3 regions of the Gudongella oleilytica genome follow, and region 3 is predicted to be linked to each of the others. Evidence: riboswitches for the same ligand, from Rfam matches in the RefSeq annotation. Region 3 holds a riboswitch; each other region holds the start of a gene.
What was found. A riboswitch is a leader RNA that binds a small molecule or an ion and turns the genes downstream of it on or off. The one in region 3 is predicted to bind cyclic di-GMP.
Positions count from the first base shown of each region.

Region 1: another riboswitch for cyclic di-GMP. It lies ahead of EC328_RS04100 (chemotaxis protein CheW); the one in region 3 lies ahead of EC328_RS01690 (MSCRAMM family protein).
Region 2: another riboswitch for cyclic di-GMP. It lies ahead of EC328_RS09040 (transglutaminase-like domain-containing protein); the one in region 3 lies ahead of EC328_RS01690 (MSCRAMM family protein).

Region 1 covers NZ_CP035130.1:899,849-902,120, reverse strand. Annotated here, with positions in the region: gene EC328_RS04105 (PAS domain S-box protein) at 1-739, opposite strand, end outside; gene EC328_RS04100 (chemotaxis protein CheW) at 759-1,247, opposite strand; cyclic di-GMP riboswitch class I at 1,678-1,765, opposite strand; gene rlmD (23S rRNA (uracil(1939)-C(5))-methyltransferase RlmD) at 2,003-2,272, opposite strand, start outside.
Region 2 covers NZ_CP035130.1:1,862,555-1,864,826, forward strand. Annotated here, with positions in the region: gene EC328_RS09035 (CtsR family transcriptional regulator) at 1-446, opposite strand, end outside; gene EC328_RS09040 (transglutaminase-like domain-containing protein) at 519-1,295, opposite strand; cyclic di-GMP riboswitch class I at 1,309-1,382, opposite strand; gene fusA (elongation factor G) at 1,498-2,272, opposite strand, start outside.
Region 3 covers NZ_CP035130.1:364,497-366,768, forward strand. Annotated here, with positions in the region: gene EC328_RS01690 (MSCRAMM family protein) at 1-1,183, opposite strand, end outside; cyclic di-GMP riboswitch class I at 1,405-1,488, opposite strand; gene EC328_RS01695 (5'-nucleotidase C-terminal domain-containing protein) at 1,634-2,272, shown strand, end outside.

The DNA of each region.
Region 1 (2,272 bases), 540 kb from region 3:
CGACAATGTATTTGACTCTATCCTTTTCGATAACCGGCGTAAGACTGGTGAGCCAAACTCTTTCTCCTGCTGGAAGATTCAGGGTTTCCTCATAAGTTATTGTCTCCCCGCTTTCCAGACATTTCCGGTAGTTGGCTTCAATGACTTTTCCTAATTCCGCGCCTAAAAGTTCAACCGGCGTTTTGTCTCTGAGTATGTCCAGAGAAATGCCGGTCAATTCCTGATGAGCAGAGTTATTGCGCAGGTACCTGAATTCTCCGTTTTCGGCCTTGATGAGAAAGATCGCATCATGGGTTCCGTTAAAAACTTTTTCCATTTCCAGGGTGAGTTCGCCAATGGTTTTCTGCTGTTTTTCCAGGATTTTTATCTTTTCCATTTCTGCGGTGATTTCTTGAATATAGGTTGCAAAATAACCTTGCTCCCAGGAAAAAGCGGTTACTTTGTACCATCTCCCAAGCGGCCCGGAGTATTGGGTAAATTCTTCCCTTCCGCCATTTAAGGCGATTTGGCCGTAAAATTTTATCCAGTCAAAAGAATCTTCTTTGATGCCAGGTATGACTTCCGTCACTTTTTCCCCCAAGATCTTTTCTTTTTTTAGCCCGGTCATTTCTTCAAAAGCAGGGTTGACATCAAGAAAAATATAGTCTTCCGGAATCCCTTCTGCGCTTAAAACCAGTTTGTGGTAAGCATAGCCAAAGGGCGCCTGGCGCAAAATTTCCCGCATAATATTTTCTTCCATACTGTTTCTCCCTCCCCGCTTAAAAGTTGTTTATGCCGGATAATTTCATGCCCTGGTTTTCAGACTGCAATTTCCCCGCCTTTACTTCTTGTTCTTCCGCCAGAATGGCGGCAGGTTCCAAAAGGATAATGATTTCTTCTCCCTTTTTGGCTAAACCGGCTATGTATTTGTGTTCAACAGTTGTCATTTGCGGCGGTTCTATCTGGTCATCACCGATTTTTGTTACCTGGGATACGGCATCAACCAAAAGCCCGGCTTTTTGCTCAGAAAGATTTAGGACAATAATCCTGCTTTCACCTGTAACCTCACTGTTTCCCAGGTTAAATTTTCTTCTGAGGTCGATTACAGGGATGATGTTCCCCCGCAGATTTATTATGCCTTGCATGTATGAAGACATATTGGGTATTCTTGTAGGCGCTTCATATCTTGTAATTTCCTGGATGCTTAAAATGTCAAGGCCATAGTATTCGCTGCCCAGTACAAAAACAACATATTGTTTCTCCGCCATTTCTTTTCCCCCTCTCTATGTTTTTTAGTTTTTCTGTGTACTCATTTCGACCAGCAGACTTTTTTAATTTATTTAAGCAAAAATCAAAAGGCCTATTTTACACAGCTGAACATTACATATTTTTCCAGCTAATGAAAACAGACCTTGATTAGCTTCATAATTAATGCTTGTCAATGCAAATAAAACAGCATATCTCCATATTTTGGATATAAATACAGGTATTACCCCCCCCCGTTGGGAACATGTGTTCTATCTTTTATGCATTCAGTCTTTTTCATTTTAAACGAGTCCCTCCTTTGGGTCTTATGCTCCGCCAAATCCACTGTCAATGCCTTATTTGCCACCGTCCGAGTACAAACTTTCACTTTAGTTTCTAACCAAGCCATCTTCATACACAAAAAGCCCCCGTGCACTAATCGCATAGAGACTTTCATGCAACCGGCTGCCATAGAATTATCTTGTTCCTTAGGCCCTTGGCTTTGCGTCCCTGCCTTTCGGCAAGTTTGCCATTGTAATGTCTATGTAAACTATGTTGTTGTAACCGCAACATAGTTATATGGTAATATTATACTATTTTTTTTTTCTTTTTCAACGGGTTTATTTGTTTTTCTCTATATTTCTTGTCGACACGCCACTTTTTCAATCATTTAATCTTTGAGAAGTTGCCTTCATATTACATTTTGGCTAAATAAAACCATGCGTTTTATCATCCTATTTTCCTTTCAAAGACCGCTCATCTAAATCCTCGCAAAGCCTTATTTCACGCGGCTTTCGGCACGTTTTATCAGAACTATGCACTCAACGTGTGCGGAATGTGGAAACATGTCGACTGGTTGAACTGCCTTTACCTCATACCCGCCATCTATAAGAAGCTTAGTATCTCTTGCAAGAGTAGATGGATTGCATGAAACATATACTATTGTCTCAGGCTTATGCAACAGCAGAGCATCGATAACCTTTTTATCGCAGCCCTTTCTTGGGGGATCCAGTATCACCTTATTTATCGCATCTCCTGCTCTTAATAA
Region 2 (2,272 bases), 860 kb from region 3:
AGCACCAGTAGTATATTCCTCAAGACAGAAGCCCTTATGGCATTCTTGCTCCTTGCATCGCAGTCGAATGCACGATCGCTTATAGCAGCACGTACAATTTCCGCCTCTTTCTTATTTATTATGCCTTCCTCATTAAGTGCTGTTATGATCTCATTAGCCTTATGCTCAGTTATTGAATCTCCAAGGATGTTCTTCAGTATGTTGTTGATGTTGAGGTCATCCTGAAGCCTTACTTTTACTATCTTAATATACCCACCGCCGCCTCTTCTACTCTCGATATAGTATCCTTTATATGGGCTGAATCTCGTACTCAAAACATAATTGATCTGAGATGGTGCACAATCAAAATAGTTGGCCAGTTCATTCCTCTGTATCTCAATAATGCCGTCAGCCTGCTCCAACAGCTCCTTGATAAAGCTTTCAATGTTGTTGCTGAGTCCAGCCATATGATCAACTCCTTCCTGACTTTGACTTTCTTTGTCTTTTACCCTAAAAAATAACGCTTATTCAGCGTTATTTTAATACTCTTTAGTTTTTGTATAATCGACTGGATCCTGAAGCATTTCCCGTTCTATGCCTGCACTCTTATAGGCTGCATCGTAGGTTGTATCTATCAAGTGCCATTTACCGTCTATAAGGACCTCGTTCCAGGCGTGATACGCAGCAAGGTCGATCCTATAGCCCTTCACAAGCTTTGTTGGGATACCATTAAGACGCATCAGTCCTGCAAATAAAGCTGCGTAGTCGTAACATATACCCTTCCCGGAATCGATTGTATCGTCTATATTAGGAATATAATCCGCTTTCAGTGTGTTGATCTTATCAAAGTCGTAGCTAATGTTTCCGGTTATATAGGAATACACCGCACTGAGCTTTTCAGTGTCAGTCTTCTCACTTAGCCTCAATGCGTTTGAAAGCTCAGTCAGCTTCAAGGAACCGCTCCAGTAAACAGGCTGTGCCGATTCAATATATGAAGGATCTCCAATGGAATGGACACTCTCAGTACCTATAACCTGATATCTGTTTCCTTCAATATTCTTTAGTATCTTTATGGTGTATAAGCCTTCCCCCAGCTGCAATGGAATGGCTTCTCCTGCTCTTGTCAGGGGATAAACGTAGTTTTCGCCGCTCTTTTCAACCATTATTCTCATATCCGGACCATACAGAGCACTTTCTATCATTGCAGTGCCTTTTCCAGATGCGATTATATCATATGATGCGTCTCCAAAGGAGCTTGTCGAAAACCCAAATAAAAAGACAAATACCAACAGAAGGCAAATAGATCTACCCCGCACACTAAACTCTCCTTTCGGTAGCTGGCTGCCATTTCAGGCCCTATAGCTTTGCGTCCCTGGCTTTCGCCAGGTTTGCCTTTATCGTTTGACAGTTCAACGAGAGGATTCCTCCCTGTTACTTGTCAACTTAATTATACCACACAATAAGCTTTTGTAAACCATATAAAAGCCCGACTGATTTGATCAGCCGGGCAGACAGACATTAATGATTCTCTCTTTCAGCCTTGTATTCGTTTATGATCTTTTCTGCAATCATCGCAGGAACTTCCTCGTACCTTGTGAATTCCATTGTGAAGCTTCCTCTTGCCTGAGTCATGGCTCTTAAGTCTATTGCATACTCAAACATCTCAGAATGAGGTGCCTCGGCAGTTATCTTTTGTGAACCGTCAGCCTGCTGCTCCATTCCAAGGATCCTTCCCCTTCTTTTATTCATATCGCCCATAACATCTCCCATGTATGCTTCAGGGATAACTATGTCAACCTTTACGATCGGCTCCAGAAGAACTGGCTTTGCAGCCTCCATACCCTTCTTGAATGCAAGCTGAGCAGCCAATTTAAACGCCATCTCGTTGGAGTCAACGTCATGATATGAACCGTCAAACAATGTAGCCTTAACGTTAACTACAGGACATCCGGCAAGAATACCATGCTCAAGCGATTCCCTCAAGCCCTTCTCAACTGCAGGCCAGAAGTTTCTTGGGACAGAACCTCCGAAGATCTCTTCAGCAAAAACGAATTCTTCTTCGCACGGCTCAAACCTTATATGAACGTCTCCATACTGACCAGCTCCGCCTGATTGCTTCTTATGCTTGCCCTGAACGGAAGCAGTTCCCTTGATTGTCTCTCTGTATGCGATCTTAGGGCTCTTAAGAAGTACATCTACCCCAAAGTTTTGCTTAAGCTTGTCGACTATAACAGCAAGCTGCATGTTTCCCTGCCCGCCGATAAGAAGCTGCTTGGTCTCTGTATTTCTTTCA
Region 3 (2,272 bases):
CTGTAAATTCTGCTTCGCCATATTCATCAGTTGATGCAGTCTCTTCATAATCGTTAGGTCCTGAAAGTGTGAACTCGAAGCCTTCAAGCAATTCATTAGGTGCCTGTACCCCTGGGATTGATTTGATTACTCGGATATTTCCTTCCCAGGGATCTCCAACCTTATTGATAAGCCAGATTTCGATTTCATTCTCGCTGTCTATTGTCACCTCATTGCTTATCACATCATGATTCTGATTTCCTGAATTCGCAAAATAGTAGTCGCTGAACTCAAGTTCAGGATGGTATGCATCAATTTCCTCCAAAGTATAGATTCCAAATGGCAAGTCCTCAAACACTACATGATCAGCAGGGTTTTTAATTGTAAGCTCTCTAACTTCACTGTCTTCGCCCTGTGGGCTTGTCAGTCTGACTTTAAACTCTCCATCGCCAAGATTTGCATCAACGCTGCCGCTAATTCTCATGATCCCTTTGTGGACCTTCAAACTTCCAAATTCCTCCTCCTCATCATCAATTAAGGAATTTTTAACGCTAATTTCTAAATAATTTTGGTTATCAGCAGCATCTGGAAGCTCGATTGTAATACCATTACCAAGGCTGCTGGTATAACCTTGAGGAACATTTTCTGTTAAAGTATAGGTCCCAGCAGGTACCTTCTCGAATACAGCTTCACCGTCGCTGTTTGTTGATTCATCAACTAAGAAACCTTGGCCATCACTTAATGTAAACGAGACCCCATAAAGTGGATGATCATCACCTTCTTCAAATGATTTTATTATCTTAATAGTGCCTTCCCAAGGCTCCTCATCCGTCATAGTGTAAAAGGATATATTGGAAATATCAGGGTTTCCACCAGGATTACTTAAACCTAAATTATCTAATTCTCCCCTGTAAACACCATTAAAATATACGGTGTCATTGTCGGTAGCCCCTTTAATTACAACTGCATATATGGGTGTTTCACTTTTAAAGCTTACGCTGATTGCACTACCCGTTACAGTTACACCGTTGGAGTTTCCCTCTGCTTCCCAGTCGTTTCCTTTCCATTCAAACTTAACAAGGAACTCATAAGGGTCTCCAAGCTCAAGATTACCGCCACCTGCTGCAGCTAAAGATACATGCATGCTTAATATCATTGATAAAGCTACAAGGATGGTCAGAAATTTTCTTATGCCTAGTTTCATGACTTTCTCTCCTTTCATTTTCATTTTTTAGTTTTGCAAATCATAAACAGTACACATTCATATACACCAACCCCTTAAATACAAAAAGCTGCTATCATACATAGCAGCTTGAAGGCGTAACAAAGAAAAAGCACGCCTCACTCTTATATTGCCTTGTTTTATTAAGTTTTGTTAGATAGTACAATTATATTTAAACAGGCGTAAGGCTGCTATGTAATAAACACAGCAGCCGCACGATCATTGCCTTAAGGCTTTAGATTCTGGCTTTGCGCCCCAGGCTTTCGCTTGGTTCGCCCTTTATGTGTCCCTTGTTCCTTATTTATACCACAGTAATAAATGGTTAAACAGCTTATCAAAAATGACATATTTCAATTATTTGTATGGTAATTGCTCTTTATTAGGGTATACAAAGAGTGTTAGAAATAATGATCAAAAAAAGGAGGAGAGCTAATGTTACGAAACAAAAGAGTAATAAGCTTTGCATTGTCATTTGTGTTATTGTTAGGACTTGTGCTGATTCCTGATCAGTTTGCATTTGCAGAGGAGGTGCAGACCCTTACGATAGTTCATGTGAATGACGTTCATGGCAGAGTAGAGGAAAATGCTGGCAGCAAGGAGCTTGGCTTTGCTAAGCTAAAGACCAAGGTAGATCTTCTTAAGGAAGAGGATCCAAATCTTCTGTTTCTAAATGCAGGAGATGCACTTCATGGTACTACAATCGTCAATCTGACAAGTGGTGAGCAGATGGTGGAGATCATGAACGCAATGGGCTTTGATGCAATGACTCCAGGTAACCATGATTTCAATTATGGTTACGAGCAATTGATGAAACTTAAGGGAATGGCAGAATTTCCAATTCTTGGCGCAAATATAGTCCATGAGGATAGTGGGGATTCAGATTTTGATCCTTACGTGATCTATACAATGGACAATGGATTAAAGGTTGGTATTTTTGGATTAGGGACCGATGAAACCAAATACAAGTCAAACCCTAAAAATACAGAAGGAATAGAATTCCTGGATGTTGTTGAAACCGGGAAGGAAATGGTGGATGAACTTGAGGATAAAGCTGATATCATTATAGCGCTA